DNA from 3 places in the Mesorhizobium sp. ESP-6-2 genome. Region 3 is predicted to be linked to each of the others. Evidence: predicted binding sites of a transcription regulator. Region 3 holds the regulator's gene; each other region holds the start of a gene.
What was found. The regulator LexA, encoded in region 3, represses DNA repair genes until DNA is damaged. The targets are predictions, from matches to a motif close to TGTTCNNNNTGTGTTCNG.

Region 1 (10,031 bases), on a different contig from region 3:
AGTAAGATGCGTCGATATCGGGTGATGCCGGCCTGCAGATGGAGAGGGCACCATGGCGACGGACGGACGGGACGGCAAGAACACGAATGTCGACCCCAGGATGCTGGAGCTGCTGGCTTGCCCGCTGACCAAGGGGCCGCTGGCCTGGGATCCCGAGCGCGGCGAACTGATCTCGCGGGTCGCCAAGCTCGCCTATCCCGTGCGCGACGGCATCCCGATCATGCTGCCTTCGGAGGCGCGGAGCATCCCGGCGGAAGACGTGCTGTCGCCGCCCCGGCTGGGCGGGCCGGGCAATTCGACGTGACGTTGTGGCTGAGTGAGGCGGTTCTTAAGGTCTGCGTTCTACGGCGCTGTCCCGCGACGCTCCTGAGCATCATTGAAAATTCCGCCCCTTCGGCATGACCTCTTCCGCCTTTCCCGACAACGTCGCGATGTCCCGTCGCGCAGCCGCGTCGGGCGTCACTTCCTCCAGCAACACCGTCAGCCAGGGCGTCAAATCCTCGATCTTCTCGGCGACGATGTGGACGACATCCGATTCCGACTGCAATTTGCCGGTGACCTTGACGAAGCGCGCGCCCATGACGATGGGCCGGAAGCGGTCGAAGGTCCGCTCCCAGAAGATGACGTTGGCGACCGCCTCGTCATCCTCCAGCGTCAGGAAGACCGCATTGCCCTTGCCGGGGCGCTGCCGCACCAGAACGAGCCCGGCGACCGAGACGCGCCGTCCGTCGCGTACGGAGCCCAGCCTGGCATTGGGCGTGACCCCGGCCCGGTCGAGCCGCTCGCGCAGGAAGGCGACCGGGTGCGCCTTCAAGGAGAGGCCGAGCGAGCGATAATCGTGGATGACATGCTCGCCGAGCGGCATTTTCGGCAGCTTCGTCTCCGGCTCCAGCTCGCGTAGCCGCAGCGCCGGCTGGTCGAAAAGCGGCAGCTTTTCGGCGGCACTCTTGCCGTCGAGGGCGCGCACCGCCCAAAGTGCGGCGCGGCGGTCGAGGCCGAGCGAGCGGAAGGCATCGGCCTGCGCCAGTCTTTCGATCTCGGCGACATCGAGGCCGGAGCGCAGCCAGACATCCCGGACGGATGCGTAGCCTGAACCGCGCCGCTCGACGAAGGCGTCCATGCGCTCCTTGGAAAGTCCCTTGATCTGCCTGAAGCCGAGCCGCACCGCGTGCTGCGTCGCGATGACGCCGCGCATTTCGGCATGGCGCGGCAGGATGCGGGCCGGGTCGAAAGCCGCCTGCTCCAGCGTGCAGTCCCAGACCGAGAAATTGACGTCGACCTCGCGGATGTCGACGCCATGGTCGCGCGCATCACGAACAAGCTGGGCCGGTTGGTAAAACCCCATGGGCTGTGAATTCAGGATCGCGGCGCAGAACACGTCGGGATAGAAGGTCTTGAACCAGCAGGAGGCATAGACCAGCAGCGCGAAGGAGGCGGCATGGCTTTCGGGAAAGCCATATTCGCCAAAACCCTCGATCTGCTTGAAGCAGCGCTCGGCGAAGTCCCGGGTGTAGCCCTTGCCGACCATGCCGTCGATCATGCGCCGGCGGTAATTGCCGATCGTGCCGGTGCGCTTGAAGGTTGCCATGGCGCGGCGCAACTCGTCGGCCTCGCCCGGCTTGAAGCCACCGGCCACGATGGCGATGTTCATCGCCTGTTCCTGGAACAGAGGAACGCCCAGCGTCTTGCGGAGGATCGCCTCCAGCTCCGGTTTCTGATACTCGGGCTGCTCCTTGCCTTGCCGGCGGCGCAGATAGGGGTGGACCATGTCACCCTGGATCGGACCGGGCCGCACGATCGCCACCTCGATGACGAGGTCATAGAATTTTTTTGGTTTGAGACGCGGCAGCATCGACATCTGCGCGCGCGATTCGATCTGGAAGACGCCGATCGTGTCGGCGCGGCCGATCATCTTATAGACCTGCTCGTCCTCTTCCGGCAGGGTGGCAAGGACATAGGGCTGCCCGTAAGGGTCTCGCGCCTGCGGATAATGCTCAGTCAGCAGAGTGAAGGCGCGCTTCAGGCAGGTCAGCATGCCGAGTGCCAGAACGTCGACCTTGAGGATCTTGACCGCGTCGAGATCGTCCTTGTCCCATTCGACCATCTTGCGTTCCTCCATCGCCGTCTTGACGATGGGGACGATCTCGTCGAGCCGGTCGCGGGTGATAACGAAGCCGCCGACATGCTGGGAGAGGTGACGGGGAAAGCCCATGATCTCGTTGGCGCGCTCCATCACATGTCGCGATATGGGATCGGCGCGGTCGAGGCCGCCGGCCCGGGCTTCCTTCTCGCCAAGCTCCGAGGTCGACCAGCCCCAGATCGAGCCGGAGAGCGATGCCCTGACATCCTCGGACAGGCCCATCGCCTTCGACACTTCGCGCAGCGCCGAGCGGCCGCGATAGCTGATGACGGCGGCGGCCAGCGCGGTGCGCTTGGAGCTGTATTTCTCGTAGATATATTGGATGACCGTCTCGCGCTTTTCATGCTCGAAATCGACGTCGATGTCGGGCGGCTCGTTTCTCTCCTCGGAAATGAAGCGTTCGAACAGCGTATCGATCCGATCCGGCCCGACCTCGGTGATGCCGATGCAGAAGCAGACGACTGAATTGGCGGCCGAACCGCGTCCCTGGCAGAGAATGTCCTGGCTGCGGGCGAATGTGACGATGTCGTGGACGGTCAGGAAATAACGGGCATAGTTCAGGCGCTCGATGAGGGCGAGCTCTTCCTCGATGCGCTTCGTCACCGATTGCGGCACGCCCGAGGGATAGCGCCTGGCCGCCCCCTCCCGTGCCAGCCTTTCCAGCTCCGCCTGCGGGCCGAGGCCCGATTGCGTCGGCTCGTCGGGGTAATTGTACTGAAGGTCGCTGAGCGAGAAGGTCAATTCCTGCGCGAAGCGCAGCGTCTCGGCCAGCGCGTCGGGATGCCTGCGGAACAGGCGCGCCATCTCCAGCGGCGGCTTCAGATGACGTTCGGCATTCGCCGTGAGTTCCAGCCCGACCTCCGAAACGGGAATGTTGAGGCGGATCGCGGTCAGCACGTCCTGCAGCGGGCGGCGTTCGGCCGTGTGGTAGAGAACGTCGTTGGTCGCCATCAAGGGCAGGCCGGCACTCTCGGCCAGCGCCGCCGCCTGCTCGATCCTGAAGCGGTCGTTTCCCGCATAGTCGGGCGAAACGCCAAGCCGCAGGCTTTCGCCGAAACGGTGCTTGAGCTCGCCAAGCAGGGCCAGTGTGCCCTCGGCCCCCGTCGTCAGGTCGGGCAGGACCGCCAGCGACATCAGATCGCCCCATTCCAGAAGGTCGCTGCGCCTCAAAAAGGTCGCGCCCTTTTCGGTCTCCTCGCGCAGATTGGCTTGCGTGAGCATGCGGCACAGATGCCCCCAGCCCTTGCGGTTCTGCGGATAGGCGAGAATATCAGGCGTGCCGTCGCAGAAAACCAGCCGGCAGCCGGGGTGGTAGGCAAACGTCTCGACCTTGGCCTGCTGCCAGGCGCGCACCACGCCCGCCACCGTGTTGCGGTCGGCGAGCCCGATCGCGGAGAACCCCATGAGCTTGGCCGCGACCACCAGCTCTTCCGGCTTGGAGGCGCCGCGCAGGAAGGAGAAATTCGACTGGATGCCGAATTCCGCATAGGGAATGGCGGTCAGCGCGTTCATGCGAAGACCCCGTGCAGGAACCAGCGCGGCGGGATTTCAGAGCCGCCATAGAGACCTTGCCGGTAGAGCCAGTAGCGGCGGCCGTCGGCATCCTCGATGCGGAAATAGTCACGTGTCGACGCCGCCTCGTCGCTCGAAAATTCACGCCACCATTCCGGCGCGATGCGTTCGGGCCCTTCTGCCCGGGTGACCCGGTAGAGCGCGCGCCGCCAGCGGAAATTCAGCGGCGGTCCCTCGGGCATTTCGGTGGCCGGCACCTCGATCGGCTCGGGCGAGCGGAAAAGCCGGATCGGCCGCTCCGGCGGGAAGATGGTCATCGGCGCCTCAATCCTGTCCGGTTTCTTCGGCGGCGTGGTGCGGCGCGGGGTTTCCGTGAAGGGGATGGTGACGACGGCACGCTCGGGCAGATGGCTTTCCACGGCGACCGGCTTGAGAACCGCTCCCTCGCCGAGCCGGGCGCGGATGCGGTCGGCGAACAGCGCGATATCGGCGCCGTCGTCGGTCGTTTCGCCTGTCAGGTCGGCCTGCGGCATGTCGAAGGCCGCCGCCGCCAGCACCGAGAGCCGCACCAGGTCGAAGCCATAGCCGGCATCGATATGCTGCTCGAGGGCGGCCAGCCGCTCATGGAACAATTTCTGGATCAGCCGGGGTTCGCGCATCGGCCGCGACGTGCCGAGCGCGATGCGGCTGACGGCGCCGTCGACGCGGAACAAGAGCAGCGCCAGGCTTCTCGCGCCTTCGCCGCGCCGCTCGAGGTCGATCTTCAGGGTCGTCGCCAGCATGCCCACCAGCCGTTCTATGTCCTCTGTCAGCGTGACGGGCTCGGCCAAATGGCGTTCGACCGAAAGCGGCGCGACGGGCAGGCGCGGCGACACCGCTTCGTCGAGACGGCCGAGCGCCTGGTCGAGGCGCAAGAGCAGGGAGGCGCCGAAGCGGCGGGCGAGCGGCGCGCGCGGCGCGGCCAGGACCGCGCCCGCCGTGCGCAGGCCCACGCTTTCCAGGCTGGCGCGGGTTTCCGGCGCGATACGCAGCGCCGCCAACGGCAAGGGCGCCAGAAGCGCTTCCTCCTCGCCGCCGGCAACGATGCGGTCGCCGCAGAACCGCGCCGCCGCCCAGGCGGCGCCGGGCGTCGCGGCAAGCCCGGCGCGGACGTCGAAGCCCTGATGGAAGAAGCGCGACAGGATCTCGTCCAGCATGGTGCGTTCGCCGCCGAAAAGATGGGTGCAGCCGGTGACGTCGAGGAACAGGCCGTCGGTCCCGTCGAGCGCCACCAGCGGGGTATAGCGGTCGCACCAGTCGGCAAGGCCTTCGAGCAGGCGCCGGTCGGCTTCGGCATCGGCCTCCATTATGTCGATCGACGGATGCATGGCGCGCGCATCGGCGATGCCCATGCCGGGCTTCAGATGCAGCGCCTCAGCCCGCTCGTCGAGGGCTAAGATGCGCTGCGCGTTGCTGTCGCGATGGCTGATCACCAGCGGCCGGTGATCCGACGGCCGGGAACGCCAGGACCGCCCCAGGCGCTGCCGCAGGATCCGTTCGGCCGCGAGATAGGGAAACCACAGGGACAGGATTCTTTGCTCGTTCTTCCCCGGCCCTTCTTTCCCCAATCCTTCTTTCATCGAATATGCGTTCATCGGGGTTCCACTCCAATATGAATTGTCCTGGCAGGGCCGTGCGGCTCTTGCCGATGCTGATGGTGAAGGCGGGGCGGCCGATCGAGCCGGCAAGCGGCCCGGCCACCGTGTCGCGCGGCCCTGCCGGCGCCGCCGAGACGATGAGGCGGACGGGCGCCGCCGTCGGTTCGGGTTCGGCCGCCTGCCGCAGCAGGAAGACCGGTCGGCCGGCGCTCTGCGCGCGGGCGTGCAGCCGGCGCGTCGCGGTCAGGTCCAGCCGCTGCGGATTGCCGCGGACTTCAAGGATGACGGCGGCGAGCGCCGTCATGCGGGCCGCCTCCTCGGCGACCCACAGCGCATCGGCGAGCCGTGGCGCCTCGGAAAACAGCAATTGCTCCGGCTCGATGCCGAAGGCGGCGTGGAGGCCCCGGGCATAGGGAAAGCCCGCCTCGCGAAAAACCTCCTGGGTGCCGATCCACAGCACCGGCGATCGCGGCCCTTGCTTGAGGATCAGGCTGGGCTTGAGGATCAGGCTGGCGAGCGACAGGGCGAAGCCGGCGACGGCGCCGGCATCGCGGGTCTCGACGCCATGGATTTCGCTCAAGGCCGCTTTCGGCAGGCCGCCGCCCAAATTGCCGCCCCAATCGCCACCGAGGGCGGCATCGAGACGGCCGATGCCGGTGCGCAGGAAAGCATCCGGCCTGGCCACGGCGATGCCGCGCCGGACCACGGTGCGGTCCGCGTCGGCCATGCCGGCGCCGGAAGCCGCGCCGGCCGGCGCCTGCAGGCGCTCGGGCAGCGTTCCCTCGATTTTCGAGATCTGGCGGCGCAGGGCAAAAACAGTCTCCCGCGCCACGGCGGTCATCGCCATGACGGTCAGCTTCCACTCACAATTGTTCCTGTTATGTTCCTATTGATTCCAGAGGCGACCCGAAGAGTCAAGCAGACTCATGGGGAATTTATTCCTCTTCAATAAGAAGGTTCAACGCGGGTCGGCAAAGCCGGTCAGCGCCGCAAGCCATGCGAAACGGCTCCCCGGCGCCGTAAGCAATTCCCCGGGGTTGGCCGCCGCGTCATTTGCCGATTGTGGCGCGAAAGCCTATATGCCGGGATCAAAGGACAAAGCATGGCCCGCATCTACAAGACCCGCATTTGGCACGACCAGCTTTCGCCGTCGATGGACGAGATAGAGTTCCTGGCGCTAGAGGCCTACGCCCATCTGCCCGAGGATTTTCGCAAGCTGACCGGCGAGATCGTCATCCAGATCGCCGAATTCCCCACCGACGAGATCATGGACGACCTGTCGCTGGAAACCCCCTTCGACCTGCTCGGCCTGTTCGAGGGACGCGGCATTGCCGAGCGCTGGAACCCGCAGACCGGCGAAGGCCCGAACCGCATCACGCTCTACCGCCGCGCCATCCTCGACTACTGGGCCGAGAACGAGGAGACCTTGGGCGACATCGTCACCCATGTGCTCATCCACGAGATCGGCCACCATTTTGGCCTGTCGGACGACGATATGGAGAAGATCGAAGAGGCAGCCGAGTAGGCCCCTTCAGCGCTTTCGCCTACCAGTCGCTGAGCTTGGTGTCCGGCCCGTATTCCTGGCCCTCGACATCCTTCACCACGGCCTGGCCGCAGCGCATGGTCTTGGTCTTCTTGTCGTAGGCGTAGGTGGGCGAGCCGAACAGGTGCCAGCCCTTGTTCAGCGCCGCCGTCACCTTGTGACAGAAGCTGGCGTCGTCCGGAGCGGTGAGAAAGCGGTAGAGTTTCATCATTCAATTCCTGTCGTCAGTCCATCGCCCGCGATCGGCAATCCAACACGGCACATCATGCGCCGACGGCCGCCGTCTTCGCCAGCAGTTTTTCGGCCTGCGCAAGGTGCAGCCGTTCGACCATCCTTCCCTCCAGCGCAATCACGTTCTTGCCGGTGTTTTCCGGAAGCGCAAAGGCCTGCTTCACTGCGCGGGCCTTGGCCACCGCCTCCGCCGATGGCGCAAAGGCGCGGTTCGCCGCCTCGATCTGGGCGGGATGGATGAGCGTCTTGCCGTCGAAGCCCATGGCGGCCGCTTCCGTGCATTCGCGGCTGAAAGCATCGAGCGCGCGAAAATCGTTGAAGACCCCGTCGACGATATCGAGGTCGCCGGCACGCGCCGCCAGCACCATCTGCATCAGCCACGGCAGGAGATAACGCCGGTCCGGCGTCGCCAGAATGCCGGTGTCCTTGGTCAGGTCATTCGTTCCGGCAACGAAACAATCAAGCCGTGAGGCAGGATCGCGGCCAAGTTCGGCGATGGCGCCGACATTGAGCACGGCCTTGGGTGTCTCGATCATCGCCCATAGTTTCACGCTGTCGGGAACGGAATTGTCGTCGAGCACGTCACCGGCCTCGAGCACGTCGCGGGGCGTGTCGACCTTGGCCAGCAGGATGCCGTCCGGCTCCGCCTTGGCCGCCGCCAGCAGGTCGGCGCCACCCCATTCACTCGAGAGCGCATTGATGCGCACCACCATCTCGCAGCGCCGGCCACTATGGTTGGTATCAGGACGACTGCTGAAGATGCCGGCCAGTCTTTCGCGCGCCACGGCCTTGTCGGCCGGGGCGACGGCATCCTCCAGGTCGATGATGACGGTGTCGCAGACAAGCTGCGCCATCTTGGCCAGCGCCTTGTCGTTCGAGGCGGGGACATAGAGCACCGAGCGGCGCGGGCGGTAGGGATCGGTCGTCATGCCAAATCTATGCCGCCTGCCGCGGGTTGAGGCAAGGGAGCAGGCGGCATCGCGCGGCGCTCTACCGGCGCTACCGACATGGGGCTCGGCATCGTGCTGGCCCTCCTGAAAGCGCAGGATGGCACGATCAGGCCGGTTGACTCCGAGCGCGGCACGCGCTTCGAGATTGTTTTGCCGGTCGCGTAAGGACGCCGGCAGCGATCGGAGAAAAAAGTGCGCTACGACATTGTCATCATCGGCGGAGCCATCGTCGGCTCCTCGATCGCCTATTATCTGCGCGAGGAGGGCTTTTCCGGCAGGATCGCGCTGGTCGAGCGCGACCCGCAATTTTCCCATGCGGCGACGACGCTATCCATGGCCTCGATCCGCCAGCAATTCTCGATTCCGGAAAACATCCGCCTGTCGCAATTCACGCTGAAACTGTTCCGTCGGCTGAAGGAAGAATTCGGCGCCGACGCCGACATCGGTTTTCGCGAGGGCGGCTATCTTATTCTCGCCGGCGAGGCCGGGCTGCCGATCCTCAGGGCCAACCACGAGGCACAGCTTGCCGAAGGCGCCGACATTTTGCTGGAGGACGCCGAACAGCTCGTGCGCCGTTTCCCTTGGCTGTCGGCCGAGGGCATCACCGCCGGCGCCTATGGCCGCAGCGGCGAGGGCTGGTTCGACGCGCATGCCATGCTGACGCTGTTCCGCAAGGCGTTGCGGGAGAAGAAGATCGACTTCATCAACGCTTCGGTCACCGGCATCGAGCGGCAGGGTGCCCGCGTTACCGGCGTCAGCCTCGACAATGGCGAACGGCTCGAGGCGGGCATCCTCATCAATGCCGCAGGGCCGAATGCCGGTAAGGTCGCCGCACTCGCCGGGCTGGCGCTGCCGGTCGAGCCGCGCAAGCGCAACGTGTTCGTCTTCGAGGCGCGTGAGAAATATTCCGACATGCCGCTGCTGGTCGATCCCTCCGGCATCTATGTCAGGCCGGAAGGCTCGGTCTATCTCACCGGCGGCGCCGAGCCGGAAGAGGGCGACGGCCCGGCCGATGCCGCCGATTTCGACGTCGACTGGCCGCTGTTCGAAGAGGTGATCTGGCCGGTGCTGGCGACCCGCATCCCGGCCTTCGAGGCAATCAAGCCGACGCGCGCCTGGGCCGGTCATTACGACTACAACACGCTCGACCAGAACGCGGTGATCGGCCCGCATCCCGAAGTCGGCAATTTCCTCTTCGCCAACGGCTTTTCCGGCCACGGCCTGCAGCAGGCGCCCGCCGTCGGCAAGGCGCTGGCCGAGCTGATCGTCCATGGCGGCTACCGCACGGTCGATTGCTCGCCCTTTGGCTACGAACGCGTGGCCGAGGGGCGGGCGTTCCGCGAATTGAATGTGATTTGAGGCGAGTTTAGGGTCCTCTTTGACGCTGACATCAAGGGGGGTCTGCACCGCCACCAGTCGGCTAACCCGCCACTCGGCTTCCCGCACCCAAATACGCCTGTAGCCAGCTCAGCACGCGTCCCCAGCCCTCGGCATGTTCGGCTGCCGCTTCGCTCAGTCCGGCAAAGCCGCCATGGCAGATGGTGAGGCGCGTGCCCGCGGCGGTTGGTTCCAGCAGCCAGGCGACCGTCGTTTGCCGGCGGCCAAGCGTCGGATGATCCCAGGCATAGGCCCTTGTCTGCACGATCCGGCGCGGCACCTCGATATCGAGGAATTCCCCGTTGGCCGGCAGCTCGCTGCCGTCGGCTCCACGGACCGTGACAGTCCATCGGCCGCCGGCGCGAAGGTCTGCCGACCATTTTACCATCCGACAGGTGTCGGCGGATCCCCACCATTGTTCGACCTCGTCGGTGATCAGCGCGCGGAAAACGCGCTCGGCCGGCGCGCCGATCTCGGCCTGGGCCATCACGGTCTCGCCATTGGTCATGCTCTGCACGGTTGACGTTGGCATTGGGACAAGCAACATCGATGCCTCCGGAGGATTATTTCGGCTCGGAAACGATTTTTTCAGCCTTTCGACGCCGGCCGCGATAGGCCCCGCCCGGTTTCGAGCAGGCTTT
Region 2 (10,031 bases), on a different contig from region 3:
AGGTCGAGGCATTGAGGCCATGATCGCAGACGGTCACGAGGTAAGTGTCGAGTGCCTTTGCCAGAGCCGGCGTCGGCACGGAACCGTCGAGCATCCTCAGCATATCGGCGGCATGATCGGCCTTCCCGTCGGGCGCGACCGGCTGTTCGCCGCGCTGCATGCGCAAGAGCGCCGGCGTCAGCACGGCGGGCGCCGCGATCAGCCGAAGCGCGTCCGTCAGCGTCTCGCCGTCCGGCAGCAGCGCCATGCCGGCGCGCATGGCGCTATAGACGTCGAGCGGCGCCAGCAGGGGCAGGCAAGGCAAGAGCCGGTCGAACACCTCGACGCGCGCCTGGCCCAGTTTCGCGGCCAGCTCCGCGTCTCCGGGAAGGTCGTCGAAGAAGCCGTTGAGAAGCAGGCGAACGACCTGCGGATAGTTCCATCGCCCGGCCAGTTCCGGCAGGGAATACCCCCGGATCGTCAAGCGGCCGCCCAGCCCATCCACGTCGGACAGCACCGTTTCCGCCGCCACCACGTCATCGAGCCCGTTCGCCATGGCTTTGTCTCCTTGAGCTTTTCCGACATCAAGGATAAGGATGGGCAACACGCGCATCAATCTTGATCAATAGAATCAATATGGGGCCGACATGTCCGAATGGCTGTCGCGGGACGAAGCGCTGGAACGGCTCAAGGTGCGTCCGCAGACGCTCTACGCCTATGTCAGTCGCGGGCGCATCGGCATGCGCCCGGACAGTGCCGATCCGCGCCGCAGCCAGTATCGCGCCGACGATATCGCGGCCTTGATGATGCGAAGAGCGCGCGGACGCAGCCCATCGGCCATCGCCGAAAGCGCCATCGCCTGGGGCGAACCCTCGATCGTCACCTCGATCTCGACCGTTTCGCACGGGCACCTTGTCTATCGGGGCCGTGACGCCGTTGCGCTGTCCGAACATGCGACGCTCGAAGAGACCGCCGCCGTGCTGTGGGCCCTGCCTGAGCCGGTGAGTTTCGAAGCCCCGGCCTCGGATCAATCCCAACAACTCGGCCGAGCCCCGGCCTTCATGCAACTTGCCATGCTCGCCGGCCAGGGGCGGCCTTCACTTGGACGCGGCGCCGCCTCGCTGTGCACCGACGCCGCGCGCGCGATCGGCGTGCTGGCCGGCGCCCTTGGCGCCTCGGCGGGATCCGATCCCCTGCACTTGCGGTTGGCGCGAGGCTGGTCGGTGGATGAAGGCGGGGCGCAGGCTATCCGGCGCGCCCTTGTGCTGCTTGCCGATCACGAACTCAACGCATCGACCTTCGCGGCGCGCGTCGCGGCCTCGACCGGAGCCTCGCCCGCCGCCTGCCTGCTCGCGGGTCTGGCGACACTTTCCGGTCCGCGGCACGGTGGCGCCAGCGAGGCGGTGATGCAACTCGCGGACGATGCGGCGCGGCACGGCGCCGATGCGGCGATCCGGCGCTGGCTCAGCCACGATAGGCCTTTGCCAGCGTTCGGCCATCCGCTCTATCCCGAAGGAGATCCCCGCGCCACGGCGCTTTTGGCGGCCATCGACAACACCGACAAAACATTGCGATCGCTGGAAATCGCCGCCATTGCCGCGACCGGCGCCCGCCCGAACGTCGACTTTGCCCTGGCCGTTCTGACGCGCAGCCTCGGCCTGCCGCGCGATGCGCCGTTCCAGCTGTTCGCGCTTGGGCGCAGCGTTGGCTGGGCCGCCCACATGGTCGAACAGGCAACGAGCGGCGGCAGCATCAGGCCGCGCGGTCGCTATGAGGGATTATTGCCGTAGGATCGGAAGAAAAGCGCTGCGCCCTCACGACATGGTGTCGAGCTTGCGCTGCATGGCCGCGATCTGGTCCTTCAACTGCTGCAGATCGTCGGGTTTTTCCGGCGTTTCCTTCCTGGCCGGTTCGGCGGGGGCCGCCGCAGGTGCCGAGCCTGCCGGCGGGAAAGGCGTGAACAGACGCATGGCATTCTGGAACATTTCCATGTTGCGGCGCGTCTGCTCCTCCAGCGCCTTGATCGGCGTGGCCATCTTCATCATGTCGAGTGGTGACTTGCCGATGGCGCCCTTCATCTGCTCGCGGAAGCGCTCCTGTTCCTTGGAGAAGGCGATCATCGATTGTTCGAGGAAGCTCGGCACGATCATCTGCATCTGGTCGCCGTAGAAGGCGATCAACTGGCGCAGGAACGGGATCGGCAGCATGTTCTGCCCGTCCTTGTTCTCCAATTCGAAGATGATCTGGGTCAGAACCGGATGCGTGATGTCATCACCGGTCTTGGCGTCCTGCACCGTGAACTCTTCGCCCTTCTTGACCATTTCGGCCAGGTCCTCGAGCGTCACATAGGTGCTGGTGCCGGTGTTGTAGAGCCGGCGATTGGCATATTTCTTGATGACGATCGGATCGTCTTTCGCAGCCATCTGCATCCTCCCCGGACACCGGCGCGCCTGAGTAAGCCGCCGGTAACGATTGCGCCCGTTCAAAGGATATGCGCAAAAGCGTCACAATTCCAAGCAGTTTGTGCAGTGCGGGATTAATTATCGCTGCATGGCCGGTGAAATATGCTGCGCAGCAGCGGACAGCTTGATGTCGCGGCCATGCGCAGCTTGCCTGCGACGCATGGGTGCCCTGCCGATTTCCGGTTTGACTCGCGATTTGGAAAGGGCAAGAAAAGTCTTCAACCACAGAACATCAGCTTGAAGTTTGGAGAACAGAATGCCCGTTTCCAATGCCATCGTCGTCGCCAGCGCGGCGCGCACACCGGTCGGTTCCTTCAACGGCGCTTTCGCCGCCACCCCGGCGCACGAGCTTGGCGCCGTCGTCGTAAGGGAATTGTTGTCGCGCGCCGGCGTCGAGGCGGCCGAGGTCGACGAGGTCATTCTTGGCCAGGTGCTGACCGCGGCCCAGGGGCAGAACCCCGCCCGCCAGGCTTCGATCCTCGCCGGGCTGCCCAGGGAGACCACCGCCTGGGGCCTCAACCAGGTGTGCGGTTCGGGCCTGCGTGCGATTGCGCTTGGCATGCAGCAGATCGCCGCCGGCGATGCCAAGGTGATCGTCGCCGGCGGTCAGGAATCGATGTCGCTGTCACCGCACGCCCAGCATCTGCGCGCTGGCGTCAAGATGGGCGACTACAAGATGATCGACACCATGATCAGGGATGGGCTGTGGGATGCCTTCAATGGCTATCACATGGGCAACACCGCCGAGAACGTCGCGCGTCAGTTCCAGATCACCCGCGAAGATCAGGACCAGTTCGCGCTGGCCTCGCAGAACAAGGCCGAGGCCGCGCAGAAGGCGGGCCGGTTCAAGGACGAGATCGTCGCCTTCACCATCAAGGGCAAGAAGGGCGATACAATTGTCGACCAGGACGAATACATCCGCCATGGCGCGACGCTGGATGCCATGACCAAACTGAAGCCAGCCTTCGACAAGGACGGCACTGTGACCGCCGCCAATGCCTCCGGCATCAACGACGGCGCCGCCGGCGCGCTTTTGATGAGCGAAGCGGAAGCTGCCAGGCGGGGCATCACCCCGCTGGCGCGCATCGTCTCCTGGGCGACCGCGGGCGTTGACCCCGCGATCATGGGCACCGGTCCGATTCCCGCCTCGCGAAAAGCGCTGGAAAAGGCCGGCTGGTCGGTCGGCGATCTCGACCTGATCGAGGCCAACGAGGCTTTCGCCGCGCAGGCCTGCGCGGTCAACAAGGACATGGGCTGGGATCCCTCGATCGTTAACGTCAATGGCGGCGCCATCGCCATCGGTCATCCGATCGGCGCCTCTGGCGCGCGCATTTTCAACACGCTGCTCCACGAGATGCGCCGAAGAGGTGCCAAGAAGGGTCTCGCCACCCTGTGCATCGGCGGCGGCATGGGCGTCGCCATGTGCGTCGAAGCGCTCTAAAAGAGAAGTAAATGGGGAGTAGCGAACAGGGAAGAACGGCGTCGGCGCAACGGGATATCTGATCCCTACTCGTTATTCGCTGCTCCCTGTTCACTCTCCCAACCAAAGGGAGGGAGCGCATGACCAAGGTTGCAATCGTCACGGGCGGATCGCGCGGCATCGGCGCGGCAATATCGATGGCGCTGAAGGAAGCCGGCTATTCGGTTGCCGCCAACTACGCCGGCAATGATGAGGCGGCGAGCAAATTCACGGCCACAACCGGCATCAAGACCTACAAATGGTCGGTCGCCGACTACGACGCCTGCGCCGCCGGCATCAAGCAAGTCGAGGCCGATCTAGGCCCGGTCGCGGTGCTGGTCAACAATGCCGGCATCACGCGCGACGCCATGTTCCACAAGCTAACGCGCGAGCAATGGAAGGAGGTCATCGACACCAATCTCTCCGGCGTTTTCAACATGACGCATCCGCTGTGGAGCGGCATGCGCGACCGCAAGTTCGGCCGCGTCATCACCATCTCCTCCATCAATGGCCAGAAGGGCCAGGCCGGCCAGGTCAACTACTCCGCGGCCAAGGCCGGCGACATCGGTTTCTCGAAGGCTCTGGCCCAGGAAGGAGCCCGCGCGGGCATCACCGTCAACATCATCTGCCCAGGCTACATCGCCACCGAAATGGTCCGGGCGATCGACGAGAAGGTGCTCAACGAACGCATCATCCCGCAAATCCCGGTCGGGCGCCTCGGCGAGCCGGAGGAGATCGCGCGTTGCGTCGTCTTCCTCGCCTCCGAGGACGCCGGTTTCATCACGGGATCGACCATCACCGCCAATGGCGGCCAGTACTTCGCCTGAGGTCTCGCCGGGCTGCCGGCTTCCCGGTGCCGATTTGAAGGAGGGCTCGTTCGCCATCCGCTTGGCATGTCCGTGACGCCGTCCGATGATGGCTGTCGGTCTGCTGTTCCAATCCGGCACGTAAAGGTTAATGGCGCCAGCGGGTATTGTGCAAAACTGCATGGACAAGCTGTGCATTGTCGGTGGAAAACCTGTGCGCAACACTACATCTTGTCGTGAACAAACAGGGAAAATCCCGACGTCGCCGATTCGTCGCCCTTTCGTTCCATGTTTGGCCGAAACGTTAACGAGAGCAGCCGCAATCGCCTGTCAAACCGTTAATTCTGTTAAGAAAGATCAACAATTTCATAAGCTTGGATGAAGCAAGGCGGGCTGCCGCGCGGCCTTGCCGGCAAAAGTTAACGGCGCTCTCGCCTAGCATGAATCGGGCCAATTCCGTGATTCAGCATGTGGTAAGGATCATCAGCCAAAACTCCACATCTAGCCGTGAACAAAACCTGAATCCGAGTGAGTCAGCGATTCGTCGCCGATTCGTTCCAGACTCGTTCCAACCCTTAATCAGCAGCCGAACCGAAGCTTGACGGAGGCGGCTTCGAACCGACGGCGGAACATTCCGCTTTCGCTTCGCGCCTGAAATCCCTATGTGTCGCCTGTCATACGCGCCGACCGAGGCGTGCTCCCGACAATGAGAGGCCAGAAAGCCTTATTTCCGAGCCGATGAACATCCATCCGAAACCCACCGAGCCGCTGATCCTGTCGGGTCGCGACGTGACTGCCGTGCTTGGGCCGACCAACACAGGCAAGACCCACCTCGCCATCGAGCGAATGGTGGCGCATGAAAGCGGCATCATCGGCCTACCGCTCAGGCTCTTGGCGCGAGAGGTCTATACCCGCGTCTGCGAAAAGGTCGGTGCCCACAAGGTGGCGCTCATCACCGGCGAGGAGAAGATCCAGCCGCCAGACGCCAGATATTCGGTCTGTACCGTCGAAGCCATGCCGCGCGAGACCGATGCCGCCTTCGTCGCCATCGACGAGGTGCAGCTTGCCGGTGATCTCGAGCGCGGCCATATCTTCACCGACCGCATCCTGCACCTGCGCGGCCGCCAGGAGACGCTGCTGCTCGGCGCCGCCACCATGCACGGCATCTTGCAGCGCCTGTTGAAAGGCGTCTCGGTGGTGACGCGGCCGCGGCTGTCGCATCTGGCCTATGCCGGTTCGAAGAAGCTGACCCGCCTGCCGCGGCGCACAGCGATCGTCGCCTTCTCCGCCGACGAGGTCTATGCCATCGCCGAACTGATCCGCCGCCAGCAGGGCGGTGCGGCCGTCGTGCTTGGCGCGCTCTCGCCCCGCACCCGCAACGCCCAGGTGGCGCTGTTTCAGTCGGGCGACGTCGACTATCTCGTCGCCACCGATGCCATCGGCATGGGCCTTAACCTCGATCTCGACCATGTCGCCTTCGCCCAGAACCGCAAGTTCGACGGCTACCAGTATCGCAACCTGACGGCGGCCGAACTCGGCCAGATCGCCGGGCGCGCCGGCCGGCACCTGCGCGACGGCACCTTTGGCGTCACCGGCCAGGTCGACCCGCTGGACGAGGAATTGGTCAAGAAGATCGAAAGCCACGACTTCGACCCGGTGAAGGTTCTGCAATGGCGCACAGCGCGTTTCAATTTCGCCAGCCTCGACGCGCTGAAGCGCTCGATTGAGACCAATGCCCCGGTGGAGGGCCTGACCCGCGCGCTGCCGGCAGTCGATGCGCAGGCGCTTGAGCACCTCTCGCGTGACGAGGACATCAGGGCGCTCGCCACCGACGCAAGGCGCGTCGCGCTGCTGTGGGAGGCCTGCGCGCTTCCCGACTACCGCAAGATAGCCCCGGCCCAGCACGCCGACCTCATTGCGTCGATCTACATGGACCTCGCCAGGCATGGCCATGTCGACGAGAATTACATGGCCGAGCAGGTGCGCCGCGCCGACACCACCGAGGGTGACATCGATACGCTCTCGCACCGCATTGCCCAGATCCGCACCTGGACATTCGTGTCGAACCGGCCCGGCTGGCTGGCCGATCAGGCACACTGGCAGGAAAAGACGCGCGAAATCGAAGACAGATTGTCGGATGCGCTGCATGAGCGGTTGACGAAACGCTTCGTAGACCGCAGGACTTCCGTCCTCATGCGGCGCCTTAGAGAAAATACCATGCCTGAAGCCGAAATAAGCCCAACCGGAACCGTCCTCGTCGAAGGCCACCATGTCGGCGAGTTGCAGGGGTTCCGTTTCACCGCCGATCAGAGCGCTGGCGGCGAAGACGCCAAGGCCGTGCGCGCGGCCGCCCAGAAGGCGCTGGCGGCGGAGTTCGAGGCACGCGCCGAACGCTTCGGCGCCTGCGCCAATGGGGACATCGCGCTCGGCTCCGACGGCACGCTGCGCTGGATCGGTGCGCCGATCGGCACGCTGGTGGCCGGCGAGGACGCGCTGAAGCCTCGCCTGGTGCTTTTGGCCGACGAACAACTGACCGGCCCAGCGCGTGACAAGGTCGCGGCGCGCGCCGAGCGCTTCGTCAATTTTCAGATCGAATCCCTGCTGAAGCCGCTGGTCGATTTAAAGAATGCCGAGCAGATATCGGGTATCGGCCGCGGCATTGCCTTCCAGCTGGTCGAGAATTTCGGCCTTATCAATCGCCGCGACATCGCCGAGGAGATGAAGTCGCTCGACCAGGAAGGCCGCGCGGCATTGCGCCGGCTGGGCGTGCGCTTCGGCGCCTATCATGTCTTCGTGCCGGCGCTGATCAAGCCGGCGCCCGCGGGATTGGTGACGTTGCTGTGGGCGCTGAAAAACGACGGCAAGGACAAGCCCGGCTTCGGCGACGTCGTCCATGCGCTGGCATCGGGCCGCACCTCGGTGGTCATCGATCCGGCTTTCGACAAGGCCTTCTACAAGCTTGCCGGCTACCGCAATCTCGGCCGCCGCGCCGTGCGCATCGACATTCTGGAACGGCTGGCCGACCTGATCCGCCCGGCGACCAACTGGAAGCCCGGCCTCGGCCAGCGTCCGGATGGCGCCTATGACGGCCAGTCTTTCATGGTGACGCCGCCGATGATGTCGATTCTCGGCGCCACGGCCGATGACATGGAAGAAATCCTGAAAGGTCTTGGCTATCGTGCCGAGCCGAAGCCGGCGGCCGAAATCAAGGCACGGCTGGAAGCGCAGGACAATGCCGCCCGGGAAGCCGTGGCGGCCAAGCTGGCAGCGGAAGAGACCGCGCGCGCCGAGCGGGCCAAGGCGGCGGAGGCGGCTGCGACGGATACGCCTGCGGAGACATCGGCGGAATATCCGGAAACCGCGACTGCCCAGACCGCCATCGAAATTCCTGCTGAACCCATTGCGGAAGCGGCCAAGTCTGTTGCGGAAGAACAACCCGAAGCTCCAGCCGAAGCTACGGAAGGGGTTGCGCCTGTAGCAGAAGCCGTGCTTGAAACTCCTGCCGCCGAAAGCGCCGACGCTCTCACCTCCCCCTCGACGGGGGAGGTCGCGGAGCGAAGCGAGGGGGGTGACAGCGCCGACGCTCCCCAACAGGGACAGGATGAAGCCGGCGTGCCCGCCGCGGAAGCCGAAGAGCCTAAGCCGATCCTGTTGTGGCGGCAGGGCCGCTTCGACCAGCGGCCTCGTCACCGTCACCACGAGAACCGCGCCCGGCCGCGCAACGGCCAGGCGGCGCGCTCCGATGCCCCGGCGGATGCCGCTGGCGGCCAGCCCGGCACCCGGCCCGCTCATGAAGGGCGCCGCGATGGCGCCGGCCAGCCGCGTTTCGATCGCTCGAAGTTCAAGCCCAGGCCGCAAGGCGAAGGCGGGGAACGGCGGGAGAGCAAGCCGCAGGGCGAGCGTTCTGACCGCCGTGAAGGCCGGCCGGGCGGCAGGCCGGAAGGCAAGGGCGGCCCGCAGGGTGGCAAACCCTCGTTCCAGGCAAAACCGCGCGAGGAGCGCCCGGCGCGCTTCGATCCCGACTCTCCCTTCGCCAAGCTCGCCGCTTTGCGCGACCAGCTGAAGAAGTAGCCGCACAGGATCCGATGGTCGCCCCGATGGCCACCGACCGCCAGCGCATCGACAAATGGCTGTTCTTCTCGCGCGCGGTGAAATCGCGCTCGCTGGCCGTCAAACTGGTAGTGGCCGGCCGGGTGCGCATCAATCGCGACAAAGCAGCGCAGGCCTCCGACCTGGTCAAGCCTGGCGACGTCCTGACCATCACGCTGGAGCGGCGCATCTTCATCTGGAAGGTGCTCGATGCGGGAAGCCGGCGCGGCCCCGCCGTGGAGGCACGCACGCTCTACGAAGACATGTCGCCGCCTGCCGCGCCGACGGGCGAGGCGCCTCCCGACGCGATCCCAGGGCTGCGCGAGGCCGGAAGCGGCCGCCCGACGAAGAAGGAGCGCCGCGAGACCGACCGTTTGCTTGGCGACGACTGACCGCCGATGCACGGAGAGAGCATGTATGTTCCTCCACGCCGCCGACACAACGGTCCGAGCACATGACCGATGCCCGCCATTGCCGACCCGTTGGAATTCCATTCCGGCAATGCCGGCATGGCCGGAATGGCCGCCCTTGCAAGCGAGCGCCAAAGGCGTTACCTCACGGAAAAAGCCAACAAAAACGGGACGTCCCGGAGCAGATCGATGACCTATGTCGTGACCGACAATTGCATCAAATGCAAATATATGGACTGCATCGAGGTCTGTCCGGTCGACTGTTTCTACGAGGGCGAGAACATGCTCGTCATCCATCCCGACGAGTGCATCGACTGCGGTGTCTGCGAACCGGAATGCCCCGCCGACGCGATCAAGCCCGATACTGAGTCGGGCCTCGACAAATGGCTGCAGATAAACACCGAATACGCCGAGAAATGGCCTAATATCACCGCCAAGAAGGAGCCGCCGGCCGACGCCAAGGCCTTCGATGGCGAGGCCGGCAAGTTCGAGAAATATTTCTCGGCTGAACCCGGAGAAGGCGACTGACAGCGTTGCCGTTTCAACCGGTATGACGCGGCGTAAGAGGTACGGCCTATTAACCGCCTTGACAGGCGGCGTGAACCTGTGGCCTTCGCTTATGCAGCAAAACCTTGATTCTTCCGACTTTTTGTGTTACATGAGCGAAACATGCCGGTGACACAACGTCGATTTATGGCGCTAACGCCCCAAATCACTGAAAGGTGAAAATCCCATATCGGACCAGAGCGATCTGGGCCAGGCGATCGCAATCGTGCGGTTTGCCGGTCCCGGCTTTTCCGGTGGGTTCATCTGTTGTGCGGCTAAT
Region 3 (10,031 bases):
CCTTGGTCGGAAGTTCGCCATAGAGCAGGAGATAGCAGACTTCCAGGAAGTCGCCATGTTCGGCCAACTGGTCGATCGGATAGCCGCGATGCAGGAGGATGCCGGCGTCGCCATCGATGAAGGTGATCTCGGACTCGCAGCTTGCCGTCGACGTGAAGCCGGGATCGTAGGTGAAGGCGCCGGTGGTGCTGTAGAGCGTGGCGATATCGATGACGTCAGGCCCGACCGAACCGCTTCGCACCTTGAATTCGTGCGTCTTGCCGGCGAATTCCAGCTTTGCCGTGGCTTCCTGGGTCTTGCCGCCCAGTTCCCGTCTTGTCGCAGCTTCGGTCATTGCAAACTCCTTCTTGTTTCCTCATGCCGGCAAAGGCAAATTCTGCAAAGCGACACGTCGAAGTCACCGAATGCGCGTATTTCGCGACCGCATTTTAGGGGGTGCGTGCCAGATTGGGCCAAGGCCCAATGTTGCACTGCGAAACGCGCCTTTCAATGCCAATCTTCTTGGGCCAGATTGCTCCTAATCGATTTGATCCGCGATGCGCGCCAGGCTCTCCTCGCGACCAAGCACGGCGAGAACGTCGAACACGCCGGGCGAGGTGCTCTTGCCGGTCAAGGCGGCGCGCAAGGGCTGGGCGACGGCGCCGAGCTTGTGGCCGCCGGCCGTCGCATAGTCGCGGATCGCGGCTTCAGCCGAGGCCGCCGTCCAGTCGCCTGAAACCGCCTCGAGGGCGTCGTAAGCGCCACGCAGAACCTTGCGCGCATCGTCATTGAGCAGCAGGGCTGCCTTCTCGTCGATCGGCAACGGCCGCGCGGCAAACAGGAAGGCGGCGCCGTCGACAAGCTCGACCAGCGTCTTGGCGCGCTCCTTCAGCCCCGGCAACGCTGCCAGCAACTGCGCCCTGTTCCTGTCGTCGAGGCGTGCGGCCATTGCCGGGCCGCCCTCGAGATAGGGCAGGGTGGCGATGAAGATGTCGAACAGCTCGGCATCGTCCATGCGGCGCATATGGACGCCGTTCAGCGCCTCGAGCTTGGCGAAATCGAAGCGGGCGGCGCCCTTGTTCACGTCGCCGATGTCGAACCAGGCGATCATGTCCTGGATCGACATGATCTCGTCGTCGCCGTGGCTCCAGCCGAGCCGAGCCAGATAGTTCAGCAGCGCTTCGGGCAGGTAGCCCATGGCGCGGTAGGCCTCCACGCCCAGCGCGCCGTGCCGCTTCGACAGCTTGGCGCCGTCGGCGCCGTGGATCAGCGGTATGTGCGACATTGAAGGCACATCCCAGCCCATGGCGTTGTAGATCACGGTCTGGCGGGCGGCATTGGTCAGGTGGTCGTCGCCGCGGATGATGTGGGTGACGCCCATGTCGTGGTCGTCGACGACGACGGCATGCATGTAGGTCGGGTTGCCATCCGAGCGCAGGATGATGAAGTCGTCCAGATCCTTGTTGGGAAAGCGCACGTCGCCCTGGACACGGTCATGCACCACCGTCTCGCCCTTGGTCGGCGCCTTGATGCGGATCGCGCCCTTGACGCCAGGAGGCGCCTGCGAAGGGTCGCGGTCACGCCAGCTTCCGTCATAGCGCGGCGGCAGGCCCTTGGCCCTGGCCGCCTCGCGCATGGCCTCAAGCTCGGCAGGAGTCTCGTAGCTGTAATAGGCCTTGCCCATGCGCACCAGCTCCTCGGCCACCTCGCGATGGCGCGGCGCGCGCTCGAATTGCGAGACGGCCTCGCCGTCCCAGCCAAGACCGAGCCAGGAAAGGCCGTCCAGGATGGCGGCCGTTGCCGCATCGGTGGAGCGCTCGCGGTCGGTGTCCTCGATGCGCAGCAGCATAGTACCGCCGGTGTGCCTGGCGTAGAGCCAGTTGAAGAGCGCCGTACGCGCGCCGCCAATGTGCAGGTAGCCGGTGGGCGAGGGGGCAAAACGGGTGACAACCTTGTCGGACATACAACTCTCGGGAAACGTCTGGAGCGAGGTGCGGATCACGCGCACTTTCGCGCGTCGCGCGTTCATGTAGCATAGGGTGTCGAGGGCGCAAGGGGCAGACCCGATGGCTGGAGCGGGCCGGGGCGCGGAGGAAGGCGAGGACGTCGTTACCGGCGTCAGCGAACGCTCTCTCTTTGTCATGCCCGCGCCGGCCTCATTGCCGCTGGCGCCGTCGCCCTTACAGCAGCCCGGCAAGTCGATGCCGCCGGATGTTTCCGCGCCGCCTGGCGTCCCTGCTGTCCGCGCGGCCTCGCGCCTGCGCCGGGAGTTCGGTCGTGCTTCATGGCCTCGCCTGCGCAACGGCGTGGCCAGAGCCGCCGAGCTCGAACTCGATCGGGGCATAGCCTTCCTGCTCGTCCCGGTGTTCCTGGCGTGCGGATCGATTGCCTATTTTTCGTTGGCGGCGGAGCCGGGCTTTGCCAAGCCCGTCGCGGTCGCGATCCTGATGGCACTGTGCGCGCTCGTTTCGCGCTCATGGCCGAAAACGCACCTGTGCTTCATGGCGGCGCTGTTGTGCGCGCTCGGCATGCTCGCCGGCAAAGTCGAGACTTGGCGGGCGGGAACGCGGATGCTGGGCTCGGAAATCTCCACGCAAGTGACCGGCCGCGTCGTTTCGGTCGACCAGATGGAGACCGGCCGCATCCGGCTGACCATCGACGTGACATCGACCGCGCGGCCGAAACTGCGCTACGCGCCGGAGCGCGTTCGCCTTTCGGCGCGCAAGGTGCCGGCTGAAGTGACCGCCGGGTCCCTCGTGACCGGCTATGCCAGGCTGTTGCCGCCAACCGGACCGGTGCGGCCGGACAGCTATGACTTTTCCTTCGACAGCTACTTCGCCGGCATCGGCGCCAGCGGCTTCTTTCTCGGCAACCCCAAAATCGTCTCGGCCGATGACAGGCCGCTGTTGGCTGGCCTTTCAGCCGCGATCGAGAGCGCTCGCGAAACCATTGCCGACCATATCAGAGGCAGCATCGGCGGCGCCGAGGGCGAGATCGCCGCGGCGCTGATCGTGGGTGTGCGTGCAGGTATTCCCGACGAGATCAACGAAGCGATGCGACGCACCGGCATCTATCACATCATTTCCATCTCCGGGCTGCACATGGCGCTGGTCGCCGGCACAGTCATGGGTCTGCTGCGCGGCGGCTTCGCCTTGTTCCCGAACTTCTCTTCCCGTCGGCCGGTCAAGAAATACGCGGCCGCAGCCGCCCTTTTCTCGATCGCTGCCTATCTCGTCATTTCAGGCGTCGTCGTTGCCGCCGAACGGAGTTTCATCATGCTGGCGGTGATGCTGATCGCCGTGCTGTTCGATCGTGCGGCACTCACCATGCGCAACCTGGCGATTTCGGCGATCGCCGTCATCGTGGTGTCGCCGCACGAGGTGGTAGGGCCGAGCTTCCAGATGTCGTTTGCCGCCACCGCGGCCCTGGTCGGCGCCTATGCCGGCTGGTCGGATCGCAAAGCCGACAAAGCGCGGACCCCGCCGCCGCAACGGACCTTGCCCGGCCTCCTGACGCGAAAACTGCTGCTGGCGACAGGTGGGCTGGCAATGACCTCGATCATCGCGGGAAGCGCCACGGCGCTTTTCGCCATCTGGCATTTCCAGCGCGTGTCGCCGCTCAGCCTGTTCGCCAATCTTGCAGTCATGCCGATCGTTTCCGTCGTGATGTTTCTTGCGGTTGCCAGTGCGCTGCTGATGCCGTTCGGGTTCGATGGACCATCGCTTTATCTGATGGGCAAGGGACTGACCGCGATGATCGCCATATCGGGATGGATCTCGCAACGCTCGCCGGTCGACGCGGTCGGGTTGATTTCGCAGCAATCCGTTCTTCTGGTGGCGATCGCCCTGGTCATCGCGACGATGGCCACGACATGGCTGCGGCTGGCGGCACTTCCCTTCGCGCTCGCCGGCCTGTTGACCGTCTCGGACACGCGCACGCCGGACGTGCTGATTTCGGAGGATGCCCGCTTGGTGGCGCTGCCGATCGGCGGCGGCGAGCTCGCGATCAACCGGGCGCGCCCGAACGAATTCACGGTCGACAACTGGAAACGCGCGCTGAAATCCGAAACCATCGTTGCGCCGGAGCTGTTCGGCAGCGGAGACGGACAGTTCGACATCTTCGATCCCGCGCAACTTCCGGCGGGAGCGCCTTTCTATTGTTTCACCGGCCTGTGCATGGCCCGGCATCCCTCCGGGGCGATCATTGCGCAGGTGGAGGATCGCAAGGATGCCTGGAGGGCCTGCGCCTATGCGGATCTGATCGTCATCAACGACCCCGGGGGCTACGACCCCTGCCACAATCCGCTGGTTCTCGTCATCACCAAGCGGCAGCTCGCTCGCAAGGGAAGTGCCGCCGTATTCTTCGACCAGCAATCGGCGACGGCACCGGCCCAGGTCAGCTTTGCCGTCGACAGGCCATATCGGCCCTGGCACGAACAGCGAAAATTTTCACGTGAGGCAAGGGGACTGCCGCCTTACCGTAAACCCGAAAAGCCCACCGCCGAACCCGCTCAGTAGCGCCTGATCAGTCCGACCAGCTTGCCTTGCACCTTGACCCTGTCCGGTCCGAAAATACGTGTTTCATAGGCCGGATTGGCGGCCTCAAGCGCAATCGAGGCGCCCTTGCGACGGAAGCGCTTCAGCGTCGCTTCCTCCTCGTCGACCAGGGCCACGACAATCTCGCCGGGACTTGCGGTGTCGGCGTTGCGGATGATGACCGTATCGCCGTCGAAGATGCCGGCCTCGATCATCGAATCGCCCTTGACCTCCAGCGCATAGTGCTCGCCGCCCATGATCATGTCCGGCGGCACCGAAATGGAATGCGTCTGATGTTGGATAGCGTCGATCGGCACGCCCGCAGCGATACGGCCCATGACCGGGATCGACACCGCTGAAACCGCGTCGTCGTCATTGCCGGCAGCGGGCAGACGCGAAGACGTCGCCGGCTTGATCTGCCGGCTAGGGCTGCCCTGTCCGAGGCTGCCCTGGATGACGCTCGGGGAGAACTTCTTTGCCGCGTTAAGACCCGGCGCGATCGAGTCCGGCAGGCGCAGCACCTCCAGTGCGCGCGCCCGGTTGGGCAGGCGGCGAATAAAGCCGCGCTCCTCCAACGCTGTGATCAGCCGATGAATTCCCGACTTGGAGGCGAGGTCCAGCGCTTCCTTCATCTCGTCGAAGGACGGCGGAATGCCGCTTTCCTTCAGCCGTTCATGGATGAACATCAAGAGTTCATGTTGCTTGCGCGTGAGCATGGCGGCCCCCAAAGGCATTGCACGAAGGGTCTGGAACCAGAATCAGAAAACAAACCCAGAACAAACACTATCTGTTCCAGTTGTGTTCCGCAACCATTTAAAGTTTAATGAATTTGTTAAGGCGGCGGAAACGAAACGCCCTCCCGCAGCCAGCATCCTGCCAACGCGATCCGTCGTCAATGCGCTCTCAGGCTCTTTGAAACTATTTTGGTTAATGGCCTGTGGCCCGGCCGATCTCCACTCTTGGTACAAGCCTGAAAACTGTGTGACCGGCAGGTGCCGGCTGCCTTTCGGGGCGGATCAAAATCTCCGCGGCTCGTGAACGAAACGAAACCAAAATGCCAACTTCCTGCCGGAAAGTGGCCAGACATCACCGGACGCGACGGGCTGCGTTCGTTCGCTCCTTGCTTCCCGTTCGCTTGACTAAACCGTATAATAATGTACGGTTTTCGAAGAGGAACACCAATGACCACGCCGAAGCAGGCCGCGCGACGCGAACGGATAGAGGAGGCCGCCTATGCGGTGCTCCGGGAAACCGGCTACAAAAGCGCCTCCCTGCTTGCCATCGCCAAGCGGGCATCGGCCTCGAACGAAACCCTTTACAACTGGTACGGCAACAAGCAGGTCCTGTTTCGATCCTTGATCGAAGCCAATGCGGGAGAAGCAAGGAAGCTGCTGGAGGACGCTCTTCACCAAGCGCGCGATCCACTCGAAACCCTGAATTCGCTCGGGCCAGTCCTGCTGACCCTTGTGACGGGCGACAAGGCGGTGGCGCTCAATCGCGCCGCAGCCGGCGACGTCAACGATACAGGCACGCTGGGCCAATCGATCGCGCAATTCGGCCGCAATACCATAATGCCGCTTGTCGGCGACCTGCTTCGAACCGCAAGTCGGGCCGGCCTGATCGCCTGTGACGATCCTGTCGAAGCCGCCGACATCTACATCAGTCTTTTGATCGGCGATCTCCAGGTTCGCCGGATCGTCGGGGTGCTCGAGGAGTTGCCTCGGCCGGAAATCGAGCAAAGATCGAACCGGGCGTTCACCCTGTTCTTGCGCCTCTATGCGGCCAGCCCTTGCCCCGGCGGCAAAACAGCCGGCCCGTTTCCGGGGCGCTCTTCTCACCGAGGAACATCGTGACCATGAGCAAAATTCCCGATCTCGCAGCGATCGAGGCAATGGACACCGCGGATCCGCTGCGTGCCATGCGTGACCGCTTCACCTTGCCTCAAGGGGTGATCTATCTCGACGGCAATTCGCTGGGCGCCGCTTCCCCCGCCGTGTTCGGCGAGCTGCAGAAGGCCGCCACGCAGGAGTGGGCGCAGGATCTGATCCGCGCCTGGAACACCGCCGGCTGGTTCGACATGCCGGTCGAACTCGGCGACCAGCTCGGGCGCCTGATCGGGGCCGCCGCCGGCCAGACGGTGGTCTGCGATACCACCTCGATCAACATCTACAAGGTGCTGCATGCGGCACTCGGGATGCGGCCGGACAGGTCGGTCGTCGTCGCCGAGGGGGACAGCTTTCCGACCGATCTCTATATGGCCGAGGGCGTTGCCTCGACACGGCCGGGCACGGTGCTGCGGCTCGAGGGTGTCGATGCGCCGTCCATAGAAGAACTGATCGACGAGCGGGTTGCGGTCATCCTGGTCAACCACGTCAACTACAAATCCGGGCAGCTGCGCGACATGGTCGCGCTGACGCGCAGGGCGCATGAAGCCGGCGCGCTGATCGTCTGGGATCTCTGCCATACCGCCGGCGCCTTGCTCGTCGAGCTCGACCGTTCGAACGCCGATTTCGCCGTCGGCTGCACCTACAAATATCTCAATGGCGGCCCGGGTGCCCCGGCCTTCATTTACGCGGCCGAGCGCCACCATGGCGATGTCCGCCAGCCGCTCAGCGGCTGGTGGGGCCATGCGCGGCCATTCGCCTTCGAACAGGGTTTTGCTGCCGGCACCGGCATTCGCCGGTTTCTCTGCGGCACGCAGCCTGTGCTGTCGATGCGCGCGCTCAAAGGGGCGCTCGATGTCTGGAACGACGTCGACATGGCAGAGGTGCGCAGGAAGAGCATCGCATTGACCGATCTGTTCATCCAGCTCGTCGAGGCAAAATGCGGCGCCTACGGCCTCGAACTCGAAAGTCCGCGCGACGGCAATGAGCGCGGCAGCCAGGTGTCGTTCCTCCACCGGCACGGCTATCAGGTGATGCGGGCCTTGATCCAGCGCGGCGTGATCGGCGATTTTCGCGCGCCATCCACGATTCGCTTCGGCTTCACGCCGCTTTATGTCGGCTATGTCGATGTCTGGCAGGCGGTCGAGGTGCTGGAAGACATTTTGCGCACGGACGCCTGGCAGGAGGCGCGTTTCGCCGTCAAGGCGGCGGTGACTTAAGAGCCCGTCGCTCAGAAAAGCGCAGCGTTTTCGAGATAACGATCTGCACTCGGCAAAGCTACGTCAGAGCCGGGTACGAACCTTCCACAGCTCCGGGAATAGTTCGACCTCCAGCATCTTCTTCAGGTAGGACGCGCCTGATGTGCCGCCGGTGCCGCGCTTCATGCCGATGATGCGCTCGACCGTGGTGACGTGGTTGAAGCGCCAGCGGCGGAAATAATCCTCGAAGTCGACCAGCTTCTCGGCGAGTTCGTAGAACATCCAGTAGCGTTGCGGGTCGCGGTAGATGGTCTGCCAGGCGACAAGGACCTCTTCGTTCTCGGTCCGCGCTTCGCGCCAGTCCGTACGCCTTGCGTCGCCACCGATGTCGAAGCCGTTGCGGGCGAGCAGCAGCAGCGCCTCGTCGTAGAGCGACGGTTGCGCCAGGATCGCCTCCAGTTTCTCGCTGAGGTCTGGCCGGTGCTTGTGCGGTCCAAGCATTGCGAGATTGCGGTTGCCGGCCATGAACTCGATGGCACGGTACTGCCACGACTGGAAGCCCGAGGACTGGCCAAGCGCGTCCCGGAACTCGGTGTATTCGCTGGGCGTCATCGTGCGCAGCACGTCCCAGGCATTGTTGAGCTGCTCGAAGATGCGCGCGACACGCGAAAGCATCTTGAAGCTCGGTTCGAGACGGTCTGCGCGGATGGAGCGGATTGCGGCGCCGATTTCGTGCAGCGCGAGCTTCATCCAGAGTTCCGACGTCTGGTGCTGGATGATGAACAGCATCTCGTCATGGGCTGACGAAAGCGGCTCCTGCGCCTCGAGCACCTTTTCCAGATGCAGATAGTCGCTGTAGGACATGCGCTCCTTGAACGACATTTCCGCGCCCTCGGTGGAAGGGTCGTAGGGCTTGCTCAATTGATCTTCTCCGCGCGCAGCCGGAAGCGCTGGATCTTGCCGGTCTGCGTCTTGGGCAAAGCGGCGATGAATTTTACCGAGCGCGGGTATTTGTAGGGCGCGATCGTCGCCTTGACATGGTCCTGCAGGCGCTTGACGGTCATTGCGTCCGGCGCCACGCCTTGCACGAGCACCACATGCGCCTCGACGATCTGGCCGCGCTCGGCATCCTCGGCGCCGACCACCGCGCATTCGGCGACATCGGCATGCGCCAGCAGCGCCGCTTCGACCTCTGGGCCGGCGATGTTGTAGCCGGCACTGACAATCATGTCGTCGGAGCGCGCGGCGAAGTGGAAGAAACCGTCCTCGTCCTGCCAGAACGTGTCGCCGGTGAGGTTCCACCCGTCGCGGACATAGTCGCTCTGCCTGGCATCGGCCATGTAGCGGCAGCCGGTCGGTCCCCGCACCGCGAGCCTGCCTGCGGTGCCGCGCGGCACTTCACGCATTTCGTCGTCGACGATGCGCGCCTGATAGCCGCCAACGGCCTTGCCGGTGGAAGCGGGCTTCATGTCGTCGAAACGGTTGGAAATGAAAATATGGAGCATTTCCGTGGCGCCGATGCCGTCGAGGATCGGCTTGCCGGTCTTTTCAGTCCATTCCTCGAAGACCGGCGCGGGCAAGGTCTCGCCGGCTGAAACCGCGACCCGCAGCGACGATAAATCGGCCCCTTCGTCCATGGCCTTGAGCATTGCGCGATAGGCGGTGGGCGCGGTGAAGGAGATCGTCGCTTTGTAGGTTTCGATGATTTGGACCATGTTGGGCGGCGTGGCCTGTTCCAGCAGCGTCGCCGCGGCGCCGAAACGCAGCGGGAAGATGGCGAGCCCGCCAAGGCCGAAGGTGAAGGCCAGCGGCGGCGAGCCGACGAAGATGTCGTCGGGCGTCACCTGCAGGATCTCGCGGGCGTAGGCGTCGGCGATGATCAGGAGGTCGCGGTGAAAATGCATCGTCGCCTTCGGCACGCCCGTGGTGCCTGAGGTGAAGCCGAGCAGGGCGACGTCGTCACGCCCGGTCTCGACGGCGGTGAAGGTGACCGGCTTGTCGAGGGCGGCGCGATCGATTTCGGCGTCGTGGTTGGCGGTGCCGTCGAAGCCGATGACCTGCTTGAGGAACGCGCTGTCCTTGGCGCAGGCGGTCATCTCGTCCATCAGCCTGGTGTCGCACAGCGCTGTGGTGATTTCGGCCTTGTCGACGATCTTGGCGAGTTCGCCGGCGCGCAGCATCGGCATCGTGTTGACCACGACGGCGCCGACCTTGGTGGCGGCCAGCCAGCAGGCCACCATTGCGGGGTTGTTGGCCGAGCGGATCAGTACCCGGTTGCCTGGCTTGACGCCGTAATTCTCGACCAGCGCATGCGCCAGCCTGTTCGTCCAGTCGGATAATTCCTTGTAGGTGCGGCGGCGGCCATTGCCGATCAGCGCGGTGTGGTCGCCGAGGCCTTTCTCGACCAGCCTGTCGGTCAGTTCGACGCCGGCATT

Region 1: the regulator LexA is predicted to act here: its motif matches at 6,160-6,177, upstream of LB532_RS02825 (ImuA family protein).
Region 2: the regulator LexA is predicted to act here: its motif matches at 5,260-5,277, upstream of LB532_RS00880 (helicase-related protein).

What each region holds. Positions count from the first base shown of each region.
Region 1 is NZ_JAIUGT010000001.1:568,060-578,090, forward strand. Features, by position in the region: gene LB532_RS02805 (LON peptidase substrate-binding domain-containing protein) at 1-5, shown strand, start outside; gene LB532_RS02810 (Trm112 family protein) at 53-304, shown strand; gene LB532_RS02815 (error-prone DNA polymerase) at 374-3,652, opposite strand; gene LB532_RS02820 (DUF6504 family protein) at 3,649-5,124, opposite strand; gene LB532_RS02825 (ImuA family protein) at 5,066-6,136, opposite strand; gene LB532_RS02830 (metallopeptidase family protein) at 6,392-6,814, shown strand; gene LB532_RS02835 (DUF1737 domain-containing protein) at 6,834-7,040, opposite strand; gene LB532_RS02840 (HpcH/HpaI aldolase/citrate lyase family protein) at 7,096-7,992, opposite strand; gene LB532_RS02850 (NAD(P)/FAD-dependent oxidoreductase) at 8,206-9,372, shown strand; gene LB532_RS02855 (SRPBCC domain-containing protein) at 9,434-9,937, opposite strand; gene LB532_RS02860 (SRPBCC family protein) at 9,979-10,031, opposite strand, start outside.
Region 2 is NZ_JAIUGT010000001.1:165,214-175,244, forward strand. Features, by position in the region: gene LB532_RS00850 (citrate synthase/methylcitrate synthase) at 1-535, opposite strand, end outside; gene LB532_RS00855 (citrate synthase) at 627-1,769, shown strand; gene phaR (polyhydroxyalkanoate synthesis repressor PhaR) at 1,794-2,402, opposite strand; gene LB532_RS00865 (hypothetical protein) at 2,520-2,717, opposite strand; gene LB532_RS00870 (acetyl-CoA C-acetyltransferase) at 2,698-3,882, shown strand; gene phbB (acetoacetyl-CoA reductase) at 4,002-4,727, shown strand; gene LB532_RS00880 (helicase-related protein) at 5,445-8,777, shown strand; gene LB532_RS00885 (RNA-binding S4 domain-containing protein) at 8,792-9,187, shown strand; gene fdxA (ferredoxin FdxA) at 9,395-9,733, shown strand.
Region 3 is NZ_JAIUGT010000009.1:121,066-131,096, forward strand. Features, by position in the region: gene gltA (citrate synthase) at 1-334, opposite strand, end outside; gene gltX (glutamate--tRNA ligase) at 518-1,942, opposite strand; gene LB532_RS22495 (ComEC/Rec2 family competence protein) at 2,046-4,496, shown strand; gene lexA (transcriptional repressor LexA) at 4,490-5,230, opposite strand; gene LB532_RS22505 (TetR/AcrR family transcriptional regulator) at 5,696-6,367, shown strand; gene kynU (kynureninase) at 6,370-7,617, shown strand; gene kynA (tryptophan 2,3-dioxygenase) at 7,681-8,517, opposite strand; gene LB532_RS22520 (AMP-binding protein) at 8,514-10,031, opposite strand, start outside.